DNA from 4 places in the Pseudoalteromonas sp. Isolate3 genome. Region 2 is predicted to be linked to each of the others. Evidence: predicted binding sites of a transcription regulator. Region 2 holds the regulator's gene; each other region holds the start of a gene.
What was found. The regulator sigma-54, encoded in region 2, starts transcription at its own class of promoters, with help from an activator protein. The targets are predictions, from matches to a motif close to GTTGGCACGNNNNTNGNNT.
Positions count from the first base shown of each region.

Region 1: a site for sigma-54 is predicted at 1,339-1,357, ahead of flgB (flagellar basal body rod protein FlgB). Genes of this name have one in related genera too.
Region 3: a site for sigma-54 is predicted at 2,087-2,105, ahead of L1D46_RS15350 (FlgO family outer membrane protein). Genes of this name have one in related genera too.
Region 4: a site for sigma-54 is predicted at 4,900-4,918, ahead of fliE (flagellar hook-basal body complex protein FliE). Genes of this name have one in related genera too.

Region 1 is NZ_JAKEVN010000113.1:1,373-8,865, forward strand. Features, by position in the region: gene L1D46_RS17065 (chemotaxis protein) at 1-404, shown strand, start outside; gene L1D46_RS17070 (protein-glutamate O-methyltransferase CheR) at 426-1,256, shown strand; gene flgB (flagellar basal body rod protein FlgB) at 1,392-1,802, shown strand; gene flgC (flagellar basal body rod protein FlgC) at 1,805-2,236, shown strand; gene L1D46_RS17085 (flagellar hook assembly protein FlgD) at 2,250-2,930, shown strand; gene flgE (flagellar hook protein FlgE) at 2,982-4,334, shown strand; gene L1D46_RS17095 (flagellar basal body rod protein FlgF) at 4,496-5,260, shown strand; gene flgG (flagellar basal-body rod protein FlgG) at 5,282-6,070, shown strand; gene flgH (flagellar basal body L-ring protein FlgH) at 6,086-6,769, shown strand; gene L1D46_RS17110 (flagellar basal body P-ring protein FlgI) at 6,782-7,493, shown strand, end outside.
Region 2 is NZ_JAKEVN010000002.1:43,370-50,862, forward strand. Features, by position in the region: gene lptA (lipopolysaccharide transport periplasmic protein LptA) at 1-305, shown strand, start outside; gene lptB (LPS export ABC transporter ATP-binding protein) at 302-1,027, shown strand; gene L1D46_RS01020 (RNA polymerase factor sigma-54) at 1,145-2,641, shown strand; gene hpf (ribosome hibernation promoting factor) at 2,669-2,956, shown strand; gene ptsN (PTS IIA-like nitrogen regulatory protein PtsN) at 2,960-3,412, shown strand; gene rapZ (RNase adapter RapZ) at 3,413-4,258, shown strand; gene L1D46_RS01040 (HPr family phosphocarrier protein) at 4,274-4,546, shown strand; gene mgtE (magnesium transporter) at 4,758-6,116, shown strand; gene L1D46_RS01050 (YgiQ family radical SAM protein) at 6,151-7,493, opposite strand, start outside.
Region 3 is NZ_JAKEVN010000090.1:2,939-10,431, reverse strand. Features, by position in the region: gene L1D46_RS15360 (FlgO family outer membrane protein) at 115-768, opposite strand; gene L1D46_RS15355 (FlgO family outer membrane protein) at 772-1,446, opposite strand; gene L1D46_RS15350 (FlgO family outer membrane protein) at 1,461-2,054, opposite strand; gene L1D46_RS15345 (SPOR domain-containing protein) at 2,278-2,682, opposite strand; gene L1D46_RS15340 (SPOR domain-containing protein) at 2,755-3,318, opposite strand; gene galU (UTP--glucose-1-phosphate uridylyltransferase GalU) at 3,664-4,545, opposite strand; gene L1D46_RS15330 (thymidylate synthase) at 4,572-5,423, opposite strand; gene lgt (prolipoprotein diacylglyceryl transferase) at 5,437-6,240, opposite strand; gene L1D46_RS15320 (sulfite exporter TauE/SafE family protein) at 6,255-7,064, opposite strand; gene ptsP (phosphoenolpyruvate--protein phosphotransferase) at 7,274-7,493, opposite strand, start outside.
Region 4 is NZ_JAKEVN010000014.1:42,974-50,466, reverse strand. Features, by position in the region: gene L1D46_RS05200 (sigma-54 dependent transcriptional regulator) at 86-1,525, shown strand; gene L1D46_RS05195 (DNA-3-methyladenine glycosylase I) at 1,555-2,145, opposite strand; gene L1D46_RS05190 (ATP-binding protein) at 2,274-3,386, shown strand; gene L1D46_RS05185 (sigma-54 dependent transcriptional regulator) at 3,383-4,786, shown strand; gene fliE (flagellar hook-basal body complex protein FliE) at 4,957-5,289, shown strand; gene fliF (flagellar basal-body MS-ring/collar protein FliF) at 5,310-7,025, shown strand; gene fliG (flagellar motor switch protein FliG) at 7,018-7,493, shown strand, end outside.

The DNA of each region.
Region 1 (7,493 bases), on a different contig from region 2:
TAGGTGAGCGTATTGTCTTTATTGCTGACGATTCAGCGGTAGCTCGAAACCAAGTTAAACGTGCGCTTGAACCGTTAGGTGTACAAACTGAGTTAGCTAAAAACGGCAAAGAAGCATTATTACGTTTACGTGAGATTGCTCAGCTTGATTGTAAAAATGATATTACTGAGCGCGTTGGCTTATTGATATCTGACGTAGAGATGCCGGAAATGGATGGTTATACCTTAACCGCCGAAATTAAAGCAGATCCAAAATTATCACCTCTTCATGTGATCTTGCATACCTCTTTAAGTGGGGTATTTAACCAGGCAATGATTGAAAAAGTAGGTGCCGATGATTTTATTGCAAAATTTAACCCAGATGAATTAGCAACAGCTGTGAAAAAGTGGGTTCATTGTGATTAATTATTTATAGGTGGTATTACTTTGGAAAATAAGCATTTACAACAAAGCGAATACGATCAATTCCGCTCTTTCTTAGAACAACAATGTGGCATCGTGCTTGGTGATAACAAACTTTACTTAGTAAAAAGTCGCCTAGCGCCGCTTATGGCACGTTTTAATGTCGAGTCTTTATCACAGTTGGTAAGTAAAACCTTAAGTCCTCATGAGAGGCAGCTTCGTGCCGCTGTGGTTGATGCGATGACCACCAATGAGACGCTTTGGTTTCGAGACCAATACCCATTTGAGCTATTGAAAACGAAGCTATTCCCTGAACTTAAAGATGTTCGTCGACCATTGAAAATATGGTCAGCGGCAAGTTCATCAGGGCAGGAGCCATACTCTATTGCCATGTCGGTCGCTGAGTTTCAGGCTAAAAACCCTGGCGTATTAAAGATGGGAGCGCAAATAATTGGCACAGACATTTCTAATACCATGCTTGATATGTGTAAGAACGCTGAGTACGACTCGTTAGCCCTTGCTCGTGGTTTGTCGATGGAACGACGTCAGAAGTTCTTTAAGGACAGCGGTAATGGAATGGCTCAGGTTGTTGAACCTATTCGCAAAATGGTGAGCTTTAGACATTTAAACTTACTAGATTCATACGCCTTAATGGGCAAGTTTGACATTATATTTTGTCGTAATGTGTTAATTTACTTCTCACCAGAAGTAAAAGCTAAAATCATTTCGCAATTTGCTCAAGCTTTAAACCCTAAAGGTTATCTATTTTTAGGTGCATCTGAATCAATGGCGGGCCTTAGTGACAGCTTTGATATGGTTCGTTGTAACCCTGGTATTATCTATCAAAAAAAGTAAACTCTCCTTAGCAACCTAGTCCTTAGGTTGCTAAATTTATCTATTTTTCAGTCTGTTATACAAATAAAGCTTACTCCTTATTTTTGGCTTATCTTTTGCATTGTTCACTGCAGAGTCAATTTTTTGGAGATGGTTATGGCTATCAGTTTTGATAAAGCATTTGGAGTTCATCCGCATGCGATGTTGATCCGTTCACAACGCGCTGAGTTATTAGCGACAAATATCGCTAATGCTGATACGCCGGGCTATAAAGCGAAAGACATCGATTTTGCCTCGGCATTAAAAGCGGCAAAAAGCAACCAGCAAGGTGGCAATAGTATGGTAAGAACCGATGCTAAACATATAGCCGGAGGCAGTCGTTTTGTTGGTAATGCCGAAATGTTTCGTACGCCAAATCAAGCAGATACAGGTGATGGTAACTCAGTTGATATACAAGTGGAACGAAACTTGTATGTACAGAACTCATTAGAGTATCAGGCAAGCCTGCAATTTATGAGTAGTAAAATTAAAGGCCTTAAAAAAGCCCTCGGTAGTCAAGGAGCTTAATCATGAGTTTGTATAATGTTTTTGATATTTCAGCAACCGGTATGAGCGCGCAAAATGTCCGCTTAAATACTACTGCCAGTAATATCTCGAATGCGAATTCGATTAGTTCTAGCCAAGATCAGACGTATCGAGCGCGCCATCCTGTTTTTGCTGCAGAGTTGACTAAAGCGTCAGCATCACAAAGCAATCCTCAGGGCTCTTCTGTTGGCGTTAAAGTACTAGGCATTGTAGAGAGTGATAAGCCTCTGCAAATTGAATATAACCCAAACCATCCAAGTGCTGATGAAAATGGTTACATCTATAAGCCTAACGTTAATGTTGTAGAAGAAATGGCAAATATGATTTCTGCCTCTCGCTCTTACCAAACAAATGTGCAAGTTGCTGATGCAGCTAAGCAAATGTTAAGTAAAACACTGTTGCTTGGGCAGCGGTAACCGAGGATAAGTTATGAGTAACGACATCAGCAGTGCGTCATCCACGTATTTAGATAATTTACGTTGGCAAGACAATCAAAATAAAACAGAAGAGAAAGATGATACTTTAACGCAAGAAGACTTCTTCTCACTTTTAACACAACAGTTGTCGTTTCAAGACCCAAGCAAGCCAGCTGATAATGATCAAATGATTGCGCAGATGACGAACTTCACTATGGCTGAGGGTATTTCAAACTTAAATGAGAAGTTTGAATCACTGACTGCTTCAATGACATCAAATTCTGCGTTACAGGCTTCTACCCTTGTTGGTAAGCAAGCATTACTTGAGTCTGACACGATTGATTTTGATGGTGAAAATCTCGCTAAAGGGTCGGTAGTTGCAGAAACTGCCGTTGAGTCTCTAACGTTAAGAATAACAGATTCATCGGGCCAGTTAGTGCGCACGATTGAATTAGGTTCGCAGTCAGCGGGTGCACTTCGTTTTGAATGGGATGGTAAAGATAACGATGGCAATGTACTACCAGAAGGTGAGTATGACATTAGTGCTGAAGGCTTTGTAAATGGAGACTACAGCAGTATGCCAATGGCGACCTTTAAGAATATTGAAAGTGTCAATATTAATGGCGCCAGCGGCATTATCGTAAATACAAAAGAGGGTGCGGTTAGGCTAACTGATATAGCTGAAATCGCATAAGTAAAAAAGGTTTGGGTTAGCTTAGGCTAAGAGATAGGTTAGAGGTGAGTTATGAGCTTCAATATTGCATTAACAGGCTTAGCAGCCGCGCAAAAAGATTTAGACGTTACAGCAAATAATATTGCTAACGTCAATACCACGGGCTTTAAGGAGTCTCGTGCAGAGTTCGCTGATGTGTACGCATCATCAGTATTTAGTTCTGGTAAAACAAAAAATGGTGACGGTGTAAGAACAACAATGGTGGCACAGCAATTCCACCAAGGTTCATTATCTTTCACTAATAACTCACTGGACTTAGCAATTACTGGTGAAGGTTACTTTGCCATGGCAAATGACCTAGGTGCACAAGATTTTACATATACTCGTGCTGGTGCGTTCAAACTTAATAAAGACAACTTTATTGTGGATGCTAGCGGAAACTACTTACAAGGTTTCCCTGTTGATGAAGCAACGGGTGATACAACTTCTGTTAGTTTAAGCACATCTTCTGCGCTACAAATTCCTGATGCATCAGGTTCTCCACGCGCTACGACCAATGTTTATTCGTCGTTTAACTTAGATTCTCGTGCATTAACGCCAGCAGTTACACCATTTGACCCAGAGACAAGTGCGTCGTACAACAGTTCAACATCAACCACGGTGTATGATTCTTTAGGTGAGCCACACATTTTACAGTTCTTCTTTGTTAAAACTGACGCAGCAGTGACTGGTAATGATAATGAATGGCAAGTGTTTGCAACACTTGATGAAAAGCCGTTTGCTGCTAATGGTACTGAGCAAACTGCGTCGCCATATACACCTATTTCAACTTTTCAGTTTGACTCAAGTGGTTTACCACAAAGCACAGATGGGACTGCAAATACGGATGCTACGTTTAATCCATTAACAATACCTTCAGGCGGTATATCTGGTTTACTGTCTAATGGTGCGAGTTTCCCTGATGATGTAAACATTAACTGGCGCGATGAAGCTGGTACAACGAATAAAATACCGACTCAATATGCAAGTAACTTTGAAGTGAAAGCGCTTGAGCAAGATGGTGCGACTGTTGGTCGTCTATCAGGTATCGATATTGGTACCGATGGTAAAATTGTTGCTTCATACAGTAATGGTGATACTTCTTTCCTTGGCCAAGTTGCGATGGTACGTTTTTCGAACTCACAAGGCTTGCAACAAGTAGGTAATACTGCTTGGAAGAAGAGTTTAACATCAGGTGAGCCGATTGCTGGCGAACCAGGTTCAGGTACTTTAGGTTCAATTAACTCATCTGCGCTTGAGCAGTCGAATGTTAACTTAACTAGTGAACTTGTTGATTTGATCAGTGCGCAGCGTAACTTCCAGGCAAATTCACGTGCGCTTGAGGTTAACTCAACACTACAACAAAATATCCTACAGATCCGTTAATTTTAGCGGCTCTAAGCTAAATCCGACACGAAGGCTGCTCCCTCTATTGGCAGCCTTTTTTCATTTTACCGACCTCATTTTTCTTTCCTATTTTAGCGTCAATTTTACTTTGGCACTTTTATTGCATTTCTTAGTTATCGTATTTTTAGTGAGTCAATGTTATGGACAAAATGGTCTACATTGCCATGTCGGGTGCAAAGCAAAGTTTGCGAGGTCTTGAACTCAAGGCCAACAATCTTGCTAATGCTAACACCACTGGCTTTAAAGCTGATTTTGCACAAGCTCGCTCTATGCAAGCCTTCGGTGAAGGTTTGCCATCTAGGGTGTTTGCAATGCAAGAACGCCCTGGATCTAATATGGAATCGGGTGGCTTTGTTGAAACTGGCCGCGAGCTTGATATCGCGATGAGTGACCGTGGTTGGTTGAGTGTACAAGATGCATCAGGCAATGAGGCGTACACAAAAACTGGCACATTAAACATTACTCCAGATGGCGCGTTGATCACTAGCCACGGCCGTCAAGTAATTGGCGAAGGTGGTCCAATTATTTTGCCGTTACCTATCGAGAAAGTTGAGTTTAGTGAAGATGGCGCTATTCAGGTTCGCCCACAAGGTGCGCCTGCTAACTTTTTAGAAGTAGTTGATCGGCTGAAAGTGATTGAGGCTGATAACACTCAGCTTGAAAAAGGTAATGACGGATTATTCCGACCAAAAGAAGATATGTTGGTAAATGATCTATGTGGTTTTTGTGATATTTCACCGAACGTGAAAGTACTGTCGGGAACGCTTGAGATGTCGAATGTAAACCCAGTGCATGAAATGGTCGACATGATCAGCAATCAACGCCAATTTGAATTACAAGTTAAATTGATGAAAACAGCCGAAGAGCTCGATGAGCGTCAAGATCAGCTGTTACGCATTGTTTAAGATGACTGAGAGGGTAGAGTTATGAATCCTGCATTATGGATCAGTAAAACCGGGCTTGACGCCCAGCAAACCGATATTTCGGTGATCTCAAATAATCTCGCGAATGCCAGCACGGTCGGTTACAAAAAAAGCCGCGCCGTATTTGAAGATTTACTATATCAAAACATTAACCAACCAGGTGGTCGTTCGTCACAAGACACTGAAATGCCATCGGGCTTAATGCTAGGTGCCGGTGCCAAAGTGGTTGCTAACCAAAAGAACTTTTCACAAGGTAACATGCTTACCACAGAAAATTCATTGGATTGGATGATTTCAGGTCCTGGTTTTTTTGAAGTGCAATTACCTGATGGCAATATTGCCTATTCACGTAATGGTCAATTCACGACTGACGAAGATGGTCGAATTGTGACATCGGGAGCGGGTTTTCCCTTGCAGCCTGAAATGAATGTTCCAGATGATGCACAATCAATCACTGTTTCGCAAGACGGTGAAGTGTCAGTTCGTATCGCAGGGCAACCAGACAATGTGGTAATTGGTCAGCTAACTATTAGTGATTTTATTAATCCATCGGGTCTTGAGCCCATGGGGCAAAACTTATACACAGAAACCGCTGTTAGTGGTGCGCCTGTGCAAGGTAACCCAGGTATCGATGGTTTAGGCAGTGTGGTTCAAGGTTCTCTTGAAACGTCTAACGTGAATGTGACAGAAGAGCTCGTTAACTTGATTGAAACACAACGAATTTATGAAATGAATTCAAAAGTGATTTCAGCGGTTGATGAAATGCTTAGTTACATTAATCAGCAGCTTTAATGGGTAGGAGGCAGCATGCGTAATATTATCTTAGTCACATCGGCAGCATTAATGCTGGGTGGTTGTATGACAACGCAAAATCATCATGTGGTTCAGGATGACCCTTACTATGCGCCTATGTACCCGGAGCCTACAACAGAGCCTATGGTACCAACGGGGTCGTTGTTTGATAGTTATTCATCAAATGACTTGTACTCAGATAAAAAGGCTCTACGCGCTGGCGATATCATCACTGTTAAATTGCAAGAGTCTACTCAAGCGACCAAAGCAGCTAAAACCGAAACAGATAAAGAAACGGATGCGAGTTTAGATCCAGTAATTGGTCTGGGAGGTAATCCAGTTAACATTGGTGGTGATAGTATTCAATTTGGTATTGGCTCGGGGGCATCGTTTAAAGGTGACTCAAAGTCTAATCAATCAAACAGCTTATTTGGTGATATTTCTGTCAACGTGATGCGTGTTTTACCCAATGGAAACTTAGTTATTCGCGGTGAAAAATGGCTTACGTTGAACACTGGCGAAGAGTTTATTCGCCTTGAAGGCTTAGTTCGTCCAGAAGATGTTTCAGCTAGTAATACAGTAACATCAAACCGAATTGCCAATGCGCGAATTCAATATTCAGGTAAAGGGCAAATTCAAGAAACACAAAGCGCAGGTTGGCTGTCTCGTTTCTTTAGTAGTTCGCTTTTCCCATTTTAGAGGAACAAAGTCATGAATGGGTTTAAATACATCATCGCTCTTTGCTTAATTAGCCTGCAGTTTTCTGCACAGGCTGAGCGAGTCAAAGATGTATCTATGGTTGAAGGTGTTCGTGCAAACCAATTAGTCGGTTATGGTTTGGTTGTAGGTTTGCCAGGCACAGGTGAACAAAGCAGATTTACTCAACAGAGCTTTAAAGCCATGTTAAATGGCTTTGGTATTACTTTACCAGATAGCTTAAAACCTAAAATTAAAAATGTTGCAGCCGTTGCTGTTCATGCAGAGCTACCGGCATTCAGAAAACCAGGGCAAACCATAGATATTACGGTTTCGTCTATCGGGAGTGCAGGTAGTTTACGCGGTGGTACCTTATTACAAACCTTTTTGAAAGGGGTTGATGGTAATACGTACGCGATTGCACAAGGCAGTTTAGTTGTTGGTGGTCTAGGTGCTGAAGGAGCTGATGGTAGCCGGGTCATTATTAACACGCCAACGGTAGGTCGTATTCCAAACGGTGCCATTGTAGAGCGTGCTATTAAGAGCCCGTTTATGCAAGGTGACTACATTACCTTTAATTTAAACCGCCCTGATTTCACAACGGCAAAACGCTTAGAGCAAACAATTAATGATTTAGTTGGCCCTGATAGCGCGCAGGCAATCGATGCAGCCTCAGTTCGTGTATTGGCACCGCGTGATGCATCTCAACGTGTTGCGTATTTGTCTA
Region 2 (7,493 bases):
CCGAAGGTACAGTAGAGCTAATTATTGCAACAGGCAAACCAGCTTACTTCGAAGAAAAACAAACGGATGGTTCCGTAATGAGCGCCAGTGCTGAAGAAGTTCGTTATGATGTTGCGAAACGCTTCTTAACCTTAAACGGTGAAGCTGAAGTTACCCAAGCTGGTCAAAAAGTAACAGCGAAAAGCATTACCTATGATATGGCTCAGCAGCTTATCAGTGCTGAAAAAGACGAAAACTCATCAGATCGTGTACACACTATTTTAGTACCTGTTGAAAATAAAAAAGACAATAAAGGCCAACCATGAGCACATTAAAAGCAGAGCTTTTAGCTAAGAGCTACAAAGGCCGCCAAGTGGTTAAAAATGTCGGTCTGGAAGTTGAAGCAGGCAGTATTGTTGGCTTGCTTGGCCCAAATGGTGCTGGTAAAACCACGACTTTTTACATGATTGTAGGCCTAGTTCCGAGCGACAAAGGTAAAATTAGCATCGATGATAACGATATTACCCTTTTGCCAATGCACAGCCGTGCGAGGTTGGGTATTGGTTATCTACCGCAAGAATCTTCGATTTTTCGAAAGTTAACAGTTTACCAAAACTTGATGGCTATTTTAGAGACTCGTAAAGATCTAAATAAAACCACGCGGGAAGAAACTCTAAATAGCTTATTAGATGAATTTAGCATCCAACACATCCGTGATAGTCAAGGTATGGCTCTATCTGGTGGTGAACGTCGCCGCGTTGAAATTGCTCGCGCATTAGCCGCTAATCCTAAATTTATCCTTTTAGATGAGCCTTTTGCTGGTGTTGATCCAATTTCAGTGTTAGATATAAAGAAAATTATTGAGCACCTAAAAAATCGTGGTATTGGTGTACTAATTACTGACCATAATGTTCGAGAAACCCTTGATGTTTGTGAAAAAGCCTACATTGTTTCTCATGGGGAGCTAATTGCATCAGGCACACCTGAGCACGTATTAGCTGACCAAACTGTACGCGATGTTTATCTAGGCGAGCAATTTAGGCTGTAACCATTACGCCACCGACTAGAGCATCTGCTAGACTTATAACAATGACAATAAATCGATAATAACTTAACTGTCTTTGCACAGTTATCGATAACTTAAAAAAAGGATTGTTAGGGATACATGAGGCAATCATTACAGCTGCGCATGGGCCAGCAACTTACAATGACTCCACAACTGCAACAAGCTATACGTTTGTTGCAGCTCAGTACATTGGATCTCCAACAAGAAATTCAAGAGGCGCTAGATAGTAACCCTTTACTTGAAGTGGAAGAAGCGGATTACAACGAAGAAAGCATCGGCAAAAATGAGCAAAAAGCTGAATCTGACGATGTGCAAGTCAGCGCTTCTGCAGACGAAGCACCTAGCGAATATGAACAAGAAAGCAGTGATGCTCTAAATAAAGACACTGTAAGTGACGATTTAGCTATGGATGTTACATGGGATGAGTACATGAGTGCCGCTCCATCAACATCATCAGGGCCAATGCCAGAAGATGAATCTATTTATCAAGGTGCATCGACCGAAACCCTTCACGAATACCTTATGTGGCAATTACAGCTAACTCCCTTTAGTCCGACTGATGAAGCGATTGCTGTGGCAATTGTTGAGGCTATCGATGACTCTGGTATTTTAACGGTAAGCTGTGAAGATATCGTCGAGAGCTTTAATCAAAATAGTGATGAAGAAGAAATCGAACTTGATGAAGTCGAAGCGGTCCTAAAGAGAATTCAATTGTTTGATCCTGTCGGTATTGGGGCGCGTAGTTTACAGGAATGCCTGTGTATTCAACTTCGCCAATTCGATGCAAACACGCCATATTTAGCTGAAACTAAAATGGTTTTATCTGAGCATATCGAATTATTAGCGAGTCGCGACTATCGAACTTTGATGAAAAAGACTAAGCTTAAAGAAAATGAGCTTAAAGAAGTAATGACGCTAATTCACAGCTTAAACCCTAAGCCTGCGGATAGCATAGTACGCGAAGAGTCTGAGTACGTCATACCTGATGTATCAGTGAAAAAAGTAAAAGGTCGCTGGGTGGTTGAGTTAAACCCAGATAGTATGCCAAAGATTAGAGTGAACAGCCAATATGCGGCTATGTCTCGCTCTGTTAAATCAAGTAGCGACAGCCAATTTATTCGCTCTCACTTACAAGAAGCAAAGTGGTTTATTAAGAGCTTAGAAAGCCGTAACGATACACTATTAAAAGTGACCAACTGTATCGTTCAACAACAACAAGCTTTCTTTGAGCATGGCCCAGAAGCAATGAAGCCGATGGTGCTAAATGATGTTGCTGAAATGGTCGAAATGCATGAATCGACGATTTCACGAGTAACAACGCAAAAATATATGCATACCCCTAGGGGTATTTTTGAGTTGAAATATTTCTTCTCAAGCCATGTCAGCACTGAAAATGGTGGTGAGTGTTCTTCAACAGCAATACGCGCTTTAATCAAGAAGTTAGTCGCTGCAGAAAACTCGGCTAAACCATTGAGTGATAGCAAAATTGCAGATATATTGGCTGAGCAAGGAATTAAAGTAGCTAGACGTACAATTGCAAAATATCGTGAGTCTCTAGCAATACCTCCGTCTAATCAGCGTAAGAGTTTGATTTAGACGTTTTACATAGAAGGAAAAATGCTTATGCAACTAAATTTAACTGGTCGTCATGTAGAAATCACTGATTCATTAAGAGACTATGTAAACACCAAGTTTGCGAAACTAGAAAGGCATTTTGACCATATTAATAATGTTCATGTCATTCTAGATGTAGAAAAATTAAGCCAAAAAGCAGAAGCAACTTTACATGTAAACGGAGGCGAATTGTTCGCTTCTACAGAACATCAAGATATGTACGCAGCCATTGACTCGTTGATCGATAAGCTTGATCGCCAAGTCATTAAACACAAAGAGAAATTAGCTCGACATTAAATTATGAAACTAAGTTCACTTACTAATCAGGACTGCAGCAAAGCTGCGGTCCTTTTTAATAGCAAAAAAAGAATTCTTGAATATATCAGCGAACTGGCTCACCAGCAGCTTCCTCATTTATCTCAACAAGATATCCTAAATGCTTTACTCAACCGAGAGAAGCTAGGTAGCACCGGTATTGGCCGAGGTATTGCTATTCCACATGGCCGAATGAGTGGCGCCGATGAACCTCAGGCGTTTGTCATAGTGAGTGAATCCCCAATCAATTTTGATGCAATTGATAATCGCCCTGTTGACATTTTCGTAGCACTCATCGTACCAGATGGTGACTCTCAGCTTCATCTAAAGACCTTATCAACAATTGCTGATAGACTTAAAGATAAAGAGTTTTGTAAACAGCTGCGTAGCGCTACTACCGATCAGCAACTGTTTCAGGTTATATCAGCAGAGGCATAAATGGAATTAATCATTATCAGCGGTCGCTCAGGCTCAGGTAAATCGGTCGCTTTACGAGTACTTGAAGACTTAGGTTATTATTGCGTTGATAATATTCCAGTCAATTTACTGCCTTCGCTCGTGCGTAGCGTATCAGATAACTACGATAAAATAGCGGTCAGTATTGATGTGCGTAACCTTCCAAAAGAGCAGCAAGAATTTAATGATATTCTTGAGTACCTGCCAGGTTTCGCAAATCCAACACTTTTTTACTTAGACAGTGATGACCAAACCCTGATAAAACGCTTTTCAGAGACTCGTCGTTTACACCCATTATCCATTGATTCTTTGCCACTTGATCTGGCTATTAAACAAGAAAAAGTCTTACTCGATGTGTTGATCACTCGTGCTGATTTTATGATTGATACCACAGATCTCAGTGTTCATCAGTTAGCAGAATCAATTCGCGAAAAGATTTTGGGTAAAAAGGATAAAAAACTGATTATCACTTTTATGTCTTTCGGCTTTAAACACGGTATTCCAAAAGAAGCTGATTACGTATTTGATGCACGTTTTTTACCTAACCCACACTGGGAACCTGATTTAAAGCCGCTAACGGGTCTAGATCAACCAGTAAAAGATTACTTAGCTAGCCACAGCATAGTGCAAAAGTTCACATGGCAAATTCAAACATTTGTACAAACATGGCTACCACACTTAGAGCGTAACAACCGAAGTTACCTTACCATTGCCATTGGTTGTACTGGTGGCCAACATCGCTCTGTTTACTTAGCGCAAACAATTGGTGAGAGTTTTGCTAAAAGCCATGACAATGTAAAAATTCGCCACCGTGAACAAGACATTTAATTAGGCACTATTATAATGCGCGCTGAAGATACCTTTTTAATTCAAAACAAACTCGGCTTACATGCTCGCGCAGCCACTGTTTTAGCCCAATTAGCAGTACAATTTGATGCTAAAATTACGCTTTATCAAGACGATAAAGAAGCTGAAGGTGACAGCGTATTGGCGTTAATGCTACTTGAAAGCAGTCAAGGTAAAGAAGTTAGAGTCGTTTGTGAAGGCCCTGATGCTGATGCAGCATTAACTGCAATCGGTGAATTAATCGCACAGCGCTTTCACGAGCAAGAATAGCATTTGCTAAGCCTTCAAGATTTACGGTAAACTTAATTAGGATATTTGAAATTCCTTTTAAATATCCTACTTTTATATCGCTCGCTTTTCTAAGTTGCAAAACTCTTAATAAATTTATCACAGTGCGACGATATCTCTGCAAATACACCACAAAGCAACTATGCTGTATTTGCTCAGCCTATATAAACTTTTTTCAGTTGTAAGGACGCCAATGCCAGAAGCCTTTGAACAAGATTACCCACTACAACAACTCAAACAAGTGACCAAGTCACTCAATAGTGGTCAATTTGTTCAAGTGCGCGGTATGTTAGCCAAAACGGCGCCTTGTGATACAGCCCTTTTACTTGAGTCTTCTCCCCATAAAATTCGTCGTATGCTTTGGCAGCTGGTTGATCCAGATGTGCGTGGTGATGTTCTAGAAGAACTGTCTGAAGATGTACGTCTTGGTATTATTGCGCAGATGGAACCTGAGCACATTGCTGCCGCCACCGAGGACATGGACGACGATGACTTAGGTGAGGTTTTACGTAGCCTTCCTGATACCGTATATCAAGACGTAGTTAGTGCAATGGACTCGCAAGATAGAGAAAGGGCTACTCAGGCACTTTCTTATCAAGAGCGCTCTGCCGGTGCCTTGATGAACAGCGATACGGTAACAATTCGCCCAGATGTTACTTTAGATGTAGTGCTACGCTATTTACGCCTACGAGGTGAGCTACCAGAAGGCACTGATGACTTATACGTTGTTGATAAGCATAACTGCTTCCTAGGAGCACTTTCGTTAACTACACTGCTGACAAGCCCATCTGATAAAATTGTTCGCGATTTAATGGATGAAGATTGTGAGTCTATACTTATTTCAATGGATGAAAGTGATGTAGCACAACTTTTCGAACGTCATAACTGGATTTCAGCCCCGGTTGTTGATGACAACGCACACTTGCTAGGTCGTATTACCATCGATGATATCGTTGACGTAATCCGCGAAGATGCTGAACATAGCATGCTAAGCCTCGCTGGTCTTGATGACGAAGAAGATACCTTTGCGCCAGTGCTAAAAAGTTCGCAACGTCGCTCTATTTGGCTTGGAGTTAACTTATTAACCGCATTGCTAGCGGCAATTGTGGCAAGCTTTTTTGAAAATACCTTAGCAATTTTGCCTATTTTGGCAGTACTCAATGGTATCGTACCTTCAATGGGTGGCGTTGCAGGCAGTCAAACTTTAACACTGGTTATTCGTGGTATAGCCGTTGGCCATATTAATCAAACTAACCAACGCTTCTTATTACTCAAGGAATTAGCGATTGGCGCACTGAATGGCGTTATTTGGTCGATATTAATTGCCGGTGTTGTTGCCCTATGGCAATGGGACTTTAAGCTCGGTGCAGTATTAGCCTTTGCAATGTTTATGAACCTGGTTGCTGCAGGTATTGCGGGTGCAAGCATTCCATTAATTCTCAAGAAAATGAAAATTGACCCTGCCCTCGCTGGCAGTGTGGTACTAACAACCGTTACCGATATTGTCGGTATCTTTGCCTTCTTAGGTACTGCAACGTGGTTATTAATCTAATCTGAAAACGGCCCTTTAAGGGCCGTATTTATTTCTATTTACTTGCACGCTGCTTATTTTTACCAACTCTTGGTTTAGTATTGGCCTTTTTAAACTGGCTAAAACCGGTATGACGCGTCAGTGCCGCGCGGCCTTTACCACCCTTCCCTTTAGCTGCTTTCTCGTTGCGACCTTCTTCCGGTACCAAACAGTTTGGCCCCTTACCGATTAGATTCGCTTTGCCCATTTTTCTTAGCGCTTCACGGATCATCGGCCAACCAGCAGGATCATGGTAACGTAAAATCGCTTTGTGTAAACGACGCTGGCGGGCGCCTTTTGGTACAGGCACTTGCTCAGTGTTATTTTTAATATTGCGTAACGAGTTCATCTCAGTATGATAAATCGTCGTTGCGTTGGCCATTGGCGACGGATAAAAGTTTTGTACTTGATCAAGCTTAAAGTCATTACTCTTTAACCAAAGCGCCATATTAACCATGTCTTCGTCTTTAGTTCCTGGGTGAGCAGAAATAAAGTACGGGATCAGATACTGCTTTTTACCTGCTTCTTTTGAGTATTTATCAAATAGCTCTTTAAACTTATCATAAGCACCCATACCCGGCTTCATCATCTTAGATAATGGGCCATCTTCGGTATGCTCAGGGGCAATTTTTAAATACCCGCCTACGTGATGGGTAACCAGCTCTTTTACATAGCGTGGATCTTCAACTGCTAAGTCATAGCGTACGCCTGAAGCAATTAAGATTTTCTTCACACCCTTCACATCTCGGGCTTTTTTATAAAGCTCAATGGTTGGCGTGTGATCCGTGTCCATATGCTTACAAATATCAGGATAAACGCATGATAAACGACGGCAAGTACTCTCTGCTTTTTTACTCTTACAGCGCAACTTATACATATTCGCAGTCGGTCCACCTAAGTCAGAAATAACCCCAGTAAAGCCCGGTACCTTGTCACGAATTTGTTCAATTTCATCAATAATTGATTGCTCTGAACGGCTTTGAATAATACGCCCTTCGTGCTCTGTGATCGAACAGAAAGAACAACCACCAAAGCAGCCACGCATAATGTTCACTGAGGTTTTAATCATTTCATACGCAGGGATTTTGTCATCACCATAACTTGGGTGCGGAATACGTTGGTATGGCAAACCAAATACACCATCCATTTCTTCTGTTTCTAGTGGAAATGCTGGCGGATTTACCCAAATAGAACGGTCGCCATGACGTTGAAATAACGCACGTGCACAGCCTGGATTTGTTTCTTGGTGCAAAATACGCGACGCATGGGCATAAAGCGGCTTATTCACACTCACTTGCTCAAACGCTGGCAGTTTAACGTAGGTCTTTTCCCATGGTTTAGGACGTGCAGGCTGAACAG
Region 3 (7,493 bases), on a different contig from region 2:
ACTTGTAACTTGTAACTTGTAACTTGTAACTAAAATTATAACGGTCTAAGGCTTTGCTAATCAAGGAGAATAAACCAATCGACTCGAGAATAGCCGATTGGTGTAATGCAAGAGCTAATTAACGCTAGCTGTTGCAGATTGGATTGACTCATTTTTTAGCACAAAATACGGGATCACTTTTTGTGCGCTGGCAATAACAAGTTTTGAGTTTAAATTAATCACTCGAGCATTCACTTCAACGCCGTTAGGGCGATATATAAGCGTGCCTGTAAGTACATGGCTGGCAATGCGACGCTCGGCTAACTCTTCTATATCACGCGACATCACAAAATCACCACGTGAGGTCACACTAATTACATCCATCGCTTTAAAATCAACAACCCCAAAGCCAAATTTCTGCAGCTGGTGCAGCATTGTTTCCGATAGTTGATTACCAAGTTGAGAGCTGGTTTTTAAGCTTGCATCTAAATCGACAAAAGAAGTAATAGCAATTCCTAACTCACTTTCTTGTTGCATAGTATCAACTAACTCAAGCGCCATTTGCTCGACATAATTGACAACTGTTTTATGATGTTGATATGGCACAAATAGACGATGGTTAGCGTTATCCTGCTGCATGTCGTTTTGTTCAACTGCTTGCAGCATAGCAACGTAATCTAACTGACCATTTGCTGAAGCCTGTGCGTTTTTCGGCTCTGCTGATTGCTCTGGCAGCAATTGGCAGCCGGATAGCGCAAGCGTTAACGATGCTAAGATAAAACCTTTCATAGCTTACTCACTTGCTTGTTTTAGTGTAATACCATCACTACGGTTGGTGCTATCAAGGGCATCAACCACTGATTGCGGGATAAAACCCTGCGCTGACCCTACAACCGCTTTACTTGCTAAGCCAACAATACGGGCATTAACGAGCACACCACTTTGATGATTAACCAAGGTACCTGCCAATACATAATTAAAATTTTGATCTTGGCTTAGCTCTAAATAATCACGACTGAAAACATAGTCACCACTTGGCGTGACACGCATATAATCAGTAGTTTTAAAGTCAATGACAGGTACACCAAATGCGTGCAGTTCATGAATGAAACTTTCGGCAATTTGATTACCTAGCAAATTCGTTGAGTTGTAATCAGCATCAAGGTACACAAAACTTGAAACAGCAACCGGCGTGGTATCGCTAACATATTGCAAATTTTCAACTAAGTCTTGCATGATGCCACGCACATAATGATTAATATTTTTACGCGTTGGTGCAGCGGTAAAAGTGCTGTTGTTCATCACCGCCTTATTAGTTTGGAACACACTGTCGTTACTATGCGGCGCGGCGACTTCTCTTTGCGCAGTTAACTGAGGCTCATTATCATGCTGTGTTGCATCACCTGTTAACATCGAAGAGCAACCAAAGCCTAAAGGCAAACATAAAGTTAAAATTAAACGTTTCATTAAATGAGTTCCTCTTAATATTCGCTTCGATACAACTGGCCATCACGCTGCTGAACTTTTTCAGCTCCCCACATGACATTAATGGGGATCTCGGTGCTTGCTGCTGACACTATTCGCAGATCTTTGGTATTTACCAATCGGGCGTTAACTATGTAGGCATGTTGTTGCCGCGTCAGTGTGCCGGTAATAACAAAGTCAATATTCTGACGTTGACGTAAGGTATTTACATCACGACTAAGTACACTATCGGCCGATTGCTGCAAATTTAAAGTATTTTCTAACCGATACTCGATAGTATGAAAACCAAGCTGAGTAAATTGCGTTAATAAACTTTCTTGAATTTGCTGACTTAAGCCACTGCCCTGATCTTCTGCTAAATCAGTTCCTAAGCCATCAGCCATATAAAAACTGGTAACAGCAATACGAGCATTACCTTTATAAGGGCCTTGAATACGGCTCAGCTGACTGCTTAAATCAGCAACATATTGATGCACCGTATATGGTGCCATTGGCGATTTTGGGGTTTCTCTAGGGGGCGCACTTTGTGGCTCTTCAGTTAAGCTACAACCCACCAACACTAAAACAACTGAATAAAATAACAGGCGCATAATTGCCATCCTCACTAAACTTAGTAAGTACAAAGCAATAATTATGCCTAAGTATTATTATTTGCTAGATATAGCTAGATAATAGTGAAGCAAGAAACTCTGTGATTAAAGGTAGTAAGCCGCTTTGTAATGGATCTGTTTTAAGTTATTAATCGCTACTCAGACTGAGTATGTGAGGTTGTTAAAACAGGAATAGCAAAGTTAGTTGACGCAAAAGCAGTAGCTACAGCACCTGTCCAACAAAAGGAGCTATCACACAAGTCTGCCCTAGCTTTTTTACTATTTCACAAAATGCAGTAGCTTGAGTATAGTTTGTAAATGGACCAGCTCTTAGTCCATACACGGTTACGCCTTTGTGCTCACGCTTTTTAAAACGAAAATCCAGGCCATGCAAAACATCAGGGTAGTCTCGCTTTAGCTCTAATACACGGTGACTTACTTTTGTCGGTGTTAAATATAAACCTAATTGCACGCCCGGTTCTACTGCTTTGGTTGCTGCAATAGCTGCGCTTTGTGAATGCGTAAATGGTTGCTCAGGCTGGCTATGCTCTTGGCTCATCATACAGGCTGTTAAAACAGTTAAGCTGATGGCTATCAATAGGTATTTAGAAAAAATAGAAAAATGCATGATTACGTCGATTCTCAAAAACAGGCTTAAAACATAGCAATAAAAATGCCACCTTTAGAATGAACTTTAACCCTAAAAATATATTCGGTTGTCAGTGTAGTTACCAACCCAGCAATCAATTCCTTGCCGCTTAATAGCCTCACAATCGGCTTTGGCATTTTTCAAGTACTTATAACGGCCAAACTTAAGGCGATAATAAGTATGCTCATTTACTTTAGCAACTTCGATATTAAGTATCGGTTTTCCTTGGAAGATATTCGGCGCACGCTTAACCATTTTTTTAAATGAATAGGCAAGGCTTTGTTCTGATTCAACAGACATAAGCTGTAAAGCAAAACTGTAATTGTGCTCAGGAAACTCCGTTTTGTTTGATGGCTCAGAGACAGAGTTGAGATCGTTATCTTGAATCTGCTTAACATTTTCAACTGATTTATAGTTTATTGCTGCTTTATCTGGGCTCGTTTGAATTAGTACACTAAAAGTATCTGATTGCTTAAACGCTTTGTTAAAAAGGTAAGTAATATTAATATTTTTATTTTTAAGAATAGAAGGCAATGGGTTATTACTACAGCCAGCTACAGCTAGTAACACCATCAGGTATAAACTGTAACGCAAAGACTTTAAGTAACATTTCATAATCAGGATTCTTTAAAGTACCATTAAAATTAGCTTCTTATTAAAAGAAGAGCATATTGTTAGTACTTACCTGTACATCAACACTTAAAAGATAATTTGAGATATAAAACGTAACCACTAACGTATTAACGTTTCGACTATAACCTTTGTGTTAGTTATTTTTGGAAAACAGCCATAAACGAAACTATTCATTTACATTCAATAGTAACAATGCGTTAAGACAAAGGTATATCAGAAAAATCCTTTATTGGGTAATGATCGACAATTGTAAGGTTTATGTAAATAATAAAAAAGTGCCATATAGACACTTTTATGAAGTAATTTTTGACTAGAAATCTAAATTGCTTATTTTACCAGCGACTTTATGAAGTCTGTAAGCTCACCTTTGAATTCATCACGACGCAGTGCAAACTCAACAATCGCTTTTAAATAACCAATTTTACTGCCGCAGTCATGGCTTTTACCTTTCATTGAGTAGGCATCGACAGTTTCTTTTTCCATTAGCATAGCAATCGCATCTGTTAATTGGATTTCATCGCCTGCGCCTGCAGGAGTTTTTGCAAGTAATGGCCAAATATTTTTGCTCAATACATAACGGCCAACAACAGCAAGATTTGAAGGTGCTAGCTCAATCGGAGGCTTCTCAACCATGTTTAAAATTGCAGCACTTTCACCTTGCTGGATTTTTACATCACCTAAGTCCACTACACCAAATTTATCTACTTCATTTTGCGGAACAGGCTCCACCATAATTTGGCTCTCACCTGTGCTTTCAAAGCGCTGGATCATTTCGGCTAAGTTATCTTTTTTAAGGTCGCTGGCCACATCATCAATGATCACATCCGGTAAGATAACTACAAATGGTTCATTACCTATGATAGGTGCTGCGCAGTTGATAGCATGGCCAAGGCCTTTAGCTTCACCCTGACGAACTTGAATAATCGTTACATCTTTCGGGCAGATTGATTGTACTTCTGCAAGTAACTGACGCTTAACACGCTTTTCAAGCGTTGCTTCTAACTCAAAACTGGTATCAAAGTGGTTTTCTATTGAGTTTTTACTTGAATGCGTCACTAAAACAATTTCTTTAATTCCTGCAGAAATTGCTTCATTTACAACGTATTGAATCAGTGGTCGGTCAACAATAGGAAGCATTTCTTTAGGAATTGCTTTTGTCGCAGGTAACATACGCGTGCCAAGACCAGCAACTGGGATCACAGCTTTCATTGATTTCTCCTTAAATTTTATTGTTCTTACACTGAAAACGGATACTTAATTGCATCGTGACACTGATAACCTACTACTTCAAAATCGTCTTTTGTAACCCAGGTTTCAATGTCTTCAAGTGATTTAATGTTTGGGTTTATTTTTAATTCAGGTGACGCGAAAGGCTCACGCTTTAGCTGCACATCACGCATCAACTCAAGTTGGTTTTCGTAAATATGTGCATTGGCTATCTTATGATACGCCTTACCTGGTTTATGTCCGGTAATTTGTGCAACTAAAGCAAGTAGCACAAAACATTGTATCTGATTAAAGTTTAAACCTAGCGGCACATCGCAGCTGCGTTGGTATGAAGTTAAGTATAGAGTATCACCTAACAAAGAAAAGGTGTGCGTGTGCATACAAGGGCGTAAACAGCCTAGCTCAAACTCACCTGGGTTATAAAAAGTGACTATTTCACCGCGATCATCTATGCCTTTAGATAAGTTATCGATAACTTTTTTAAGTTGGTCTAGGTGACTACCGTCAGGGCGCTGCCAGCTGCGGCCTTGAACACCATAGACACGCCCCATATCATCTTCACCACGACGATGTGGGTTTTCAAGCCAAGCTTTGTTTTCGTTTGCGTTTGCATTCCAAGTCATACAGCCGATATCACGAAACTGTGCAGCACTATCGTAACCTCGTAAGTAACCAAGTAATTCAGCTATGGCGGCTTTGTAAAAGCTTTTGCGTGTTGTAATTAGCGGAAACTTGTTATTCGCTACATCATACTCAAGATCAGCGTTAATAACGGTTAAACATTTGGTACCTGTGCGTTTATTCTCAACCCACACACCTTCGTCAACTATGCGCTGACATAAATCTAAATACTGTTTCATTGATTAGCTCATGTTATGCTTTGCTTGCCACGCTGTGTTGCGGCTTTTTATAGGCCCATATTAACAAACCAAGACCACCAATTACCATCGGCAATGACAGTATTTGCCCCATTGAAATAACGCCTGCGAATAAACCTAAATGGGCATCTGGCTCTCGGAAATATTCAACAATAAATCTAAACACACCATAGCCAAGCAAGAACACCCCAGCAACACTTCCCGCTGGACGAGGCTTTTTAATAAACCATTGTAAAATTAAAAACAGCACCAGACCTTCTAAAAAGGCTTCGTACAGTTGAGATGGATGACGAGGCTCTGGCCCACCAGTAGGGAAGATAAACGCCCAAGGTACGTCAGTCACTCGGCCCCACAGCTCACCATTAATAAAGTTACCAATACGTCCTGCTAATAAACCGAGTGGCACTAATGGCACCACAAAGTCACCTACTTCAAATAATGACTTTTTACGTGTCCAAGCAAATATGGCGATTGCGGTAATCACACCTAAGGTACCGCCATGGAACGACATACCACCTTGGTCAATTCTGAATAAATACAGTGGGTTTTCAATAAAATAGCTGAACTGATAAAACAACACATAACCAATACGACCACCGAGTATCACACCGAGCATGCCGTAAAATAACAAGTCGCTTACTTGTTCTTTTGTCCAACCTGAGTTTGGTTTTTCAGCTTGACGATTAGCAAGCCACATTGCTAAAGCAAAACCAATTAAATACATCAAACCGTACCAACGTACGCTGAGCGGGCCTACCGAAAAAATAACCGGATCGATATCTGGAAATTGAAGAGCCATAAAATTAAAAACCTTTAACTAAACACCATTTTAAGCGCAATTATTACAAGTAATAGCGCGAATACTTTTTTTATTGTTGCCACTGGCAAGTAATGCGTGGCTTTGGCACCTATAGGCGCAATTAGCGACGAGGTAACCACAATCCCGACTAAAGCAGGTAAATACACAAATCCGGCAAATCCATCACTGAACGATGTTAATTGCCACCCAGCAGATACATAACCCACCGAGCCAAACAGCGCAATGACAATACCACATGCAGCAGCACAACCAATGGCCTTTTTAATATCAACAGAAAAATAATGCAGTAGCGGCACAATCAGCGCCCCACCACCAATACCTATTAGCCCTGACAACGCCCCCATTATGGCACATAAAAAGCCGAGAATAGGTCCTGAAGGAAGCGGCTTTTCACTGGCAGCTTTGGTGCGTGTTGATAACACCATTCTCAAGGCTATAAACACAACGCTCCCAGCAAAAACAAAGCGCAATAGTTGTTCAGGAATAAAGCTTGCTGCAAATCCGCTTATTAATGCACCCAGTCCAACCCCAGTCATGACCCAAGGAGCTATTTCCCACGGTACGTTAGCATTACGATGATGAGCAAGGGCTGAAGATGTCGAGGTAAAAATAATGGATGCTAACGATGTCGCTATCGCGATAACTAATACATGGCTTGGGTCTGCAACATCAAACGAAACCAGTAGCGCACTAAGTACCGGTACGATAATAAGACCGCCACCAATGCCTAATAAACCTGCTAAAAATCCAACCACACAGCCCAAAATTGCGCAGTACACCATTAAAAGTATTACGTCATGCATAGCACACTCATATATTCAATTTGTTATATACATATACTAAACTAATATATATACCCAAACCACCTCAAGATGCGAGTTTCAGTTGGAATTAAAAGCGATTTAGGCAAGGCATTGATTGCAAGTAATAGTGGTTCTATTGTTAAAATCAATAACGCAGTATAAATCGCTTTTAAACCAACCCTTTGGGCGTTTCACAGCACAATTTTCCCTCATGATTGACCTTGGCTTGGGGTGTAAAATAGCTCACCGAGCTGATGTTCAATCATAAAGTTACGCGTTAACCTAAGTACATGTTTTGCAGTGGGTTGTAATAAACACTCGGCAAGTAACTTTTCCATATCGCTAACATTTAAACGTCTAAGCACAAACTTAATTTTACTAATCGAAGAATAGTTCATACTCAAGCTTCGATAACCCATAGCAATAAGC
Region 4 (7,493 bases), on a different contig from region 2:
ATTGCCGCTTAGCGCTTGCATCCCTCCTAAACTCGCTTACAATTTAGAAATTAACTAACCTCGTGGTAACTGTGGTTCGCCAATAATGATCTTAATTTTAGACAATAATAATAATCGTGCGATAGGTTTACATGCAGCACTTACCTTCATCGGTGAAACTGCACAATTAGTTGATGAGACTTCGTTACAGTCTTTTTGTGAAAAACATCAACAGCAAGAATGCATGGTCATTCTTGGTGCTTTACAGCAGCTAAATCACGAGGCTGTGATCAAACAGTTTCCTGCCATTCCGTTTTTATTAATTGGTGAAACACTCAAACCGTTACTAAGCATTGCTAATGTCGTTGGTTTAATTTGTGAGCCGTTTAACCATGACGTAACTACTCAGCTATTGCATGATTGTCAGCAATATCAACGCATGCTTCCGGGTGACCATAAACAAGCTAAATCTAACAAATCATTTGATGGTTTAGTCGGTGAAACCGAAGCTGTAAAAGATGTGCGCTTTTTAATTGAGCAAGTAGCAAAAACCGATGCAAATGTGTTGATCTTAGGTGAGTCAGGCACAGGTAAAGAAGTTGTTGCACGTAACGTTCATTTACTCTCTAAACGCAATACAGGGCCATTCGTGCCGGTAAACTGTGGTGCTATCCCTGGCGAGCTTCTAGAAAGTGAGCTATTTGGCCATGAAAAGGGTGCTTTTACAGGAGCTATTTCTGCACGAAAAGGGCGCTTTGAATTAGCGCAAGGCGGCACGCTGTTTTTAGATGAAATTGGTGATATGCCTTTGCAAATGCAGGTTAAACTACTACGTGTGTTGCAAGAGCGTAGCTATGAGCGAGTAGGGGGTACTAAGCCTATTCAAGCTGACGTACGAATTATTGCTGCAACTCACCGTAACCTTGAAGAAATGATTGAAAAGGGCGACTTCCGTGAAGACCTTTTTTATCGCTTAAACGTGTTTCCAATTGAAAACCCTTCGCTAAGTGAGCGTGCTGACGATATTCCTCTACTTTTAAAAGAGTTAATGCGTCGTGTTAACGAGCAAAGTGGCACAACGGCCAAATTTACTGAGCGTGCGATTCAAAGCTTAAAAGAGCATGCGTGGCCGGGGAATATTCGTGAGCTTGCTAATTTAGTTGAGCGTATGGTGATCATGTTTCCTGATAAAGTGGTTGATGTGCCAGACCTTCCAGCTAAATATCGTTATATCGAAGTTGAGGCTTATGAGCCTGAGTACCCTGAAGAGTTGATGGAGCGAGATGCGTTCAACGATATTTTCAGCACTGGCTTTAGTGATTATGATGATGATGAACCTGATGTACCAGCAACAACGGTTGACTCAGGTTTACTCCCTGATGAAGGCATTGAGCTGAAAGAGTATCTTGCTGAGCTAGAAATCAGCTTAATCAGCCAAGCATTAGAGCGCTACGATTATGTTGTTGCACGTGCAGCAGAAATTTTAGGTGTTCGCCGCACCACACTGGTCGAAAAAATGAAGAAATATAACCTAACGCGCGACTAAGCCGCGTTAGGTGACTTCCTCGATTTTATCTATTCGTACTCACTGATTATCTCAGCCTTTCTAAAGCAATCATTGCTATGATCATTTACCATGCCGCAGGCTTGCATATGCGCATACACAGTGGTTGGACCTAAAAACTTAAAGCCGCGCTTTTTTAAATCTTTGGCAAATGCTGTTGAGGCTTCAGTAATAGCCGGATAGTCTTCTAATTTATCAAGGTTGTTTACCAAAGGCTTGCCATCGACAAACTGCCATTGGTAGTTTGAGAAGCTGCCAAACTCTTTTTGAATTTCAATAAAACGTTGTGCGTTATTGATAGTCGCAGCTATTTTGGCGCGATTACGAATAATGCCTTCAAACTGCATTAACCGTTCGACGTCGTCTTCGGTCATTTGGGCAACCTCTTCAACTACAAAGTTTTTGAAGGCACTGCGATAGCCATCACGCTTTTTAAGTATGGTATACCAACTCAGTCCCGCTTGTGCTGACTCTAAGGTTATAAACTCAAATAAACGGTGATCATCATATAATGGCACCCCCCATTCTTGGTCATGATAGGCCACATAATCTTCTTTGCTGGTATCTAGCCATGGGCAACGACAATGGTGTTCTTTTTGCATTATTCCCTCGCGATTGTCATTTTTTTGTCAGTGTTGTTTTTGTCTTTAATTTATTGAAATAAAACGAAAATAAATTTGGTACGAATTGTGCATTTAGCTAGGTAGACACGATTTTTTGAGTATTGATTATGGCCTTAGCAAATGTCCTAAAACCACAATTTATCACAGCCAAACAATATAACCCATGCTTACTACAAGAAGAGTATGTGGGTGAGTTGAGCGAGTTGCGCCAACAAGCCAGCTGGTTGGGTCATTTGGTGGATACTATGCCCGCAGGTGTAGTTGTTTTAGATGGCCGAGGTATGATCGCGAAAGCAAATCAAATTGCCATTGATATGCTAGGTGAGCCCCTTGAAGGTGAAAAGTGGTTTAGCGTTATTCAACGTTCATTTCGACCACAACAAGATGATGGGCATGAAGTATCACTCAAAGATGGTCGTTTAATTAAGCTTGATATTACTGCGCTTGCCCCAGAGCCAGGACAGTTAATTTTAATGACAGATTTAACTGAAACCAGACGTTTACAAAAGCGGATGGCACATATGCAGCGCTTAAGTGCGCTTGGCAAAATGGTTGCTTCGCTTGCTCATCAAGTCAGGACGCCGCTATCTGCTGCCATGTTATATGCCGCAAATTTAGGCTCAAAGCGTCTCCCAGAAAGTTCTCGTGGTAATTTTCATACAAAGCTAATGTCGCGTTTAAAAGATTTAGAAACCCAAGTGAATGACATGCTGTTATTTGCCAAAAGTGGCGAGCAACAAGTGGTCGAAAGTGTGTCGATGCAGCAGTTACTTAATGAAGTAAAAGCGGGTGCTGATGCTATGGTTGCTCAAAATAACAGTGAACTTAGCGTGAACTTACCAGAGCCAGATATTGAAATTGTGGGTAATAAAAGCGCTCTGGCGAGCGCTATTCAAAACCTGATCCATAACAGTATTCAAATCATTGGCTCTGAGGCTGTGGTAACACTGAGTGCTGAGCGTGACGAAACTAGCGAAAACTGTGTTCGCATCAGTGTCAGTGATAATGGCCCGGGTGTTGATTTACGCCATGCCAACAAATTATTCGAACCTTTTTACACTACCAAAAGCCAAGGCACGGGGCTTGGACTTGCAGTTGTAAGTTCAGTCGCCAATGCGCACCAAGGACGGGTTGAAGTGACTAATAATGCTCATGGGGGAGCATGTTTTAGTTTGATCTTGCCAATTAGTGCAGAACCAATGTCAGCGGAGGCAAAATGAATACTAACTCTATTTTAGTCGTTGAAGACGACGCAGGCTTACGAGAAGCGCTAATCGATACCCTTGAAATGTCGGGTATTGATTGCGTTGCTGCAGATAGCGCTGAACAAGCGATGATCTTGCTTAAGCAAAATAGCTATTCATTGGTTGTTAGCGACGTGCAAATGGGCGCTATGAGCGGCCTTGACCTACTACGTAGCATTAAACTTAATTATCCTGAGCTGCCGGTATTAATGATGACGGCCTATGCCACCATTGATGATGCTGTAGAAGCAATGCGTCTAGGCGCGATTGATTACATGGCAAAACCGTTTGCCCCAGAAGTGCTTCTTAACATGGTGAGCCGTTATTTGCCTGAAAAGGAAAAAGAAACTGATGGCCCAATTGTTGCCGATCCATCGAGCATTAAGCTATTAGAACTTGCGAGTAAAGTTGCGCGCTCCGATGCCAGTGTTATGGTACTCGGCCCAAGTGGCTCGGGTAAAGAAGTGTTGGCTCGTTTTATCCACGACAAATCAAATCGTAGCGATGCCCCTTTTGTTGCTATTAACTGCGCGGCTATTCCGGAAAATATGCTTGAAGCAACCTTATTTGGTTACGAAAAAGGGGCGTTTACCGGCGCTATTCAAGCCTGTCCTGGTAAATTTGAGCAAGCTCAAGGTGGTACCATCTTACTTGATGAAATTACTGAGATGGATTTAGGCTTACAAGCTAAATTACTGCGTGTACTTCAAGAGCGCGAAGTAGAGCGCTTAGGCGGACGTAAAACTATTGAACTTGATGTTCGCGTACTCGCCACAAGTAACCGAGATTTAAAAGAAGCGGTGAGCGAAAATCTATTTAGAGAAGATTTATATTATCGCTTAAATGTGTTCCCGCTAATGTGGAAACCACTAGCTGAGCGTCCTGGCGATATTATTGTATTGGCTGAGCATTTGATAGAGCGTCATTGCCTTAAAAGTAAAGAACCTATCGCTCAACTAAGTGAGAGTGCGAAACAAAAGCTGCTATCGCATGCTTGGCCAGGTAACGTACGAGAGCTTGATAACGTTATTCAACGGGCGTTGATATTATGTGATGGTAATAGTATTCATCAAGACGATGTTTTTATTGAAGAGTTGTTATCTGCGGATATCAAGCCAGTCGCTACGCCATCACACAATGCACCGGCTTATCAAGAGCAGCCTGTAGAGGTTAATTTAGATACCGTGCCACAAGTAAGCGAGCAAGGTAATTACAAAGACGAGCTGAAAGATAAAGAGCATCGTATTATTTTAGAAACCTTAGCGCGCTGTAATGGTAAGCGTAAAGAGGTTGCAGAAACCTTAGGCATTAGTCCACGCACTTTACGTTATAAACTGGCGCAAATGCGAGACTTAGGTATAGCCTTACCTGCATAGATTCCTTCCAAAAAGTTAAGCAAACAAGCTCACATTTTTGTGAGCTTGTTTGCTGTCAAAACTCTGACAAACTAAGATTGCTGCTTAAGCTGTTGAAATTGCAGTTTTTATTTTGTGGCACGGTTTATGCTTTATCAGTTCATAAGTAAACTGCATTGTCAGAGAGTATTATGAAAGTTCAAAACAGCGCATTATTTCAAGAAATGCAATCTATGGCCTTAGAAGCAGGCCGTAGCAACTCAATTAATAATTTACCAACACAAACTCAGCCAACATCGTCGGCACAGTTTGGTGATTTACTTACTAATGCACTTGATACAGTGAATGGCTTACAACAAGACGCTAAGCAAAAAGTAACGGCAATGGAAATGGGTGACCGCAGTGTTTCTTTAGCTGATGTGATGATTGCTTCGCAAAAGTCATCAGTGGCATTTGAAGCAACGGTTCAGGTTCGAAACAAACTTGTTGAAGCTTATAAAGAAATCATGAACATGCCTGTGTAACTAGGTAGTGGAGAATTATTGTGGCGCAATCTAATCAATCAACTGATCTAGCCTTAGCAGGCGGTGGTATCGATTCAACCGATACCGATGATCAACAAGAGCAAAAGTCAGGCTACCTAAGTGCCTTAAACGGAGTAGACGTTTTACGTCAGGTTACCTTAGTGATTGCTTTGGCAATCTGTTTGGCTATCGCAATTTTCATTATTATTTGGGCTCGTCAGCCAGATATGCGTCCGCTTGGTAAAATGCCAACGGAAGAGCTTATTCAAACGTTGGACTTTTTAGACGCTCAAAAGATTGATTACGAACTCGATGGTAACGTCATCTCTGTTGAAGAAGGTGAATACCAAAACATAAAGCTATTGATGGCTCGTGAAGGCCTAGAGCAAGCGCCAAGCTCAGGTACTGATATCATCATGCAAGACATGGGATTTGGTGTAAGCCAACGCCTTGAACGTGAACGTTTAAAACATGGTCGTGAGCAACAGCTTGCGCGTACCATCGAAGAGCTAAAAAATGTTACTCGCGCCAAAGTACTTTTAGCTATTCCAAAAGAAAACGTATTCGCTCGTCGCGAAAAACAGCCCTCAGCTACAGTAGTGCTAACCTTAAAACGTGGCCGTTCGCTTGATGGTGAAGAAGTTGACTCAGTGGTTGATATTGTTGCCTCAGCGGTACAAGGTTTATCGCCAGAGCGTGTTACCGTGACTGATCAAAATGGTCGCTTACTTAATTCTGGTTCACAAAACTCACTCGCGGCACGCTCTCGTAAAGAGTATGAAATTGAGCGTAAGCGTGAAGAAGAGTACTTAAATAAAATCGATAGCATTCTAATTCCTGTAGTGGGCCTAGGTAACTATACTGCACAAGTCGATTTAAACATGGATTTCAGCGCAGTTGAAGAAACACAAAAACGTTATAACCCAGATTTACCGGCAGTGCGCAGTGAAACAACTTTCGAAGAAAATAACATAGGTGGCCTCGCTGTCGGCATTCCTGGTGCGCTAACTAATCAGCCGCCAGTAAACTCTAATATTCCTGAAATTGCTGGCCAAGGTAGTGCGGGTTCAGCAACGAATCCTAGTCGTTCGCATAAAGAAGCAACACGCAACTACGAGCTTGATACAACTATTTCGCATAAGCGTCAGCAAACCGGTGTTATCCGTCGCATAAGTGTTTCAGTTGCCGTTGATTATGTGCCGCAAGTGGGTGAAAACGGTGAAACAACCATGGTTCCTCGCTCTGTAGAAGCATTGTCAAATATTCGTCGCTTACTACAAGGTGGTGTTGGTTTTGATATGCAACGTGGTGATGCACTTGAAGTTGTAACAGTACCATTTGTTCGTGAAGATGTTGGGGAAGCAATTGAAGTTCCGCTTTGGGAGCAAGATTGGTTCATGAAGATGCTACGCTTAGCATTAGGTGCTCTGGTTATCATTGTATTGATTGTCTTTGTAGTAAGACCTATGTTGAAACGTCTAATTTACCCAGACGATACACTAGAGGAATATGATGAAGATGCATTAAGTGCTGGTGTAGATATTGGTGATAGCACGCTAGATATGCTAAATAAAGACTTTGACTCTGCTGCTGTAGGATTCTCAAGTGATGGTACACTACAGCTGCCAGACTTACATGGCGATGAAGATTTACTCAAAGCAGTTCGTGCATTGGTTGCAAATGAACCAGAACTGTCTTCTCAAGTAGTGAAAGCGTGGTTAACAGAAGATGACTGATCAAGAACAAAAACAATTACCACCGGCGTTTGATGTTGATAAATTAGACGGCGTTGATAAGGCGGCAATCTTATTGCTGAGCTTATCAGAAGAAGATGCTGCGCAAATCCTTAAACACTTAGAGCCTAAGCAAGTGCAAAAAGTGGGGATGGCAATGGCTGCGCTTGATGATTTATCGCAAGCGAAAATTAGTGCAGTCCATAATTTGTTTATTGAGCAAATTCAAAGCTTCAGTACCATTGGCTTCCAGTCTGAAGACTTTATCAAAAAAGCGCTTACCGCAGCGCTTGGTGAAGATAAAGCCGCCAGCCTTATTGACCAAATTGTCATGGGGTCAGGTGCGAAAGGTCTTGATTCACTGAAGTGGATGGACTCAAAACAAGTGGCGAATATTATTCGCAATGAGCACCCTCAGATTCAAACCATTGTTTTATCTTATTTAGAACCAGAGCAATCAGCAGAAATTTT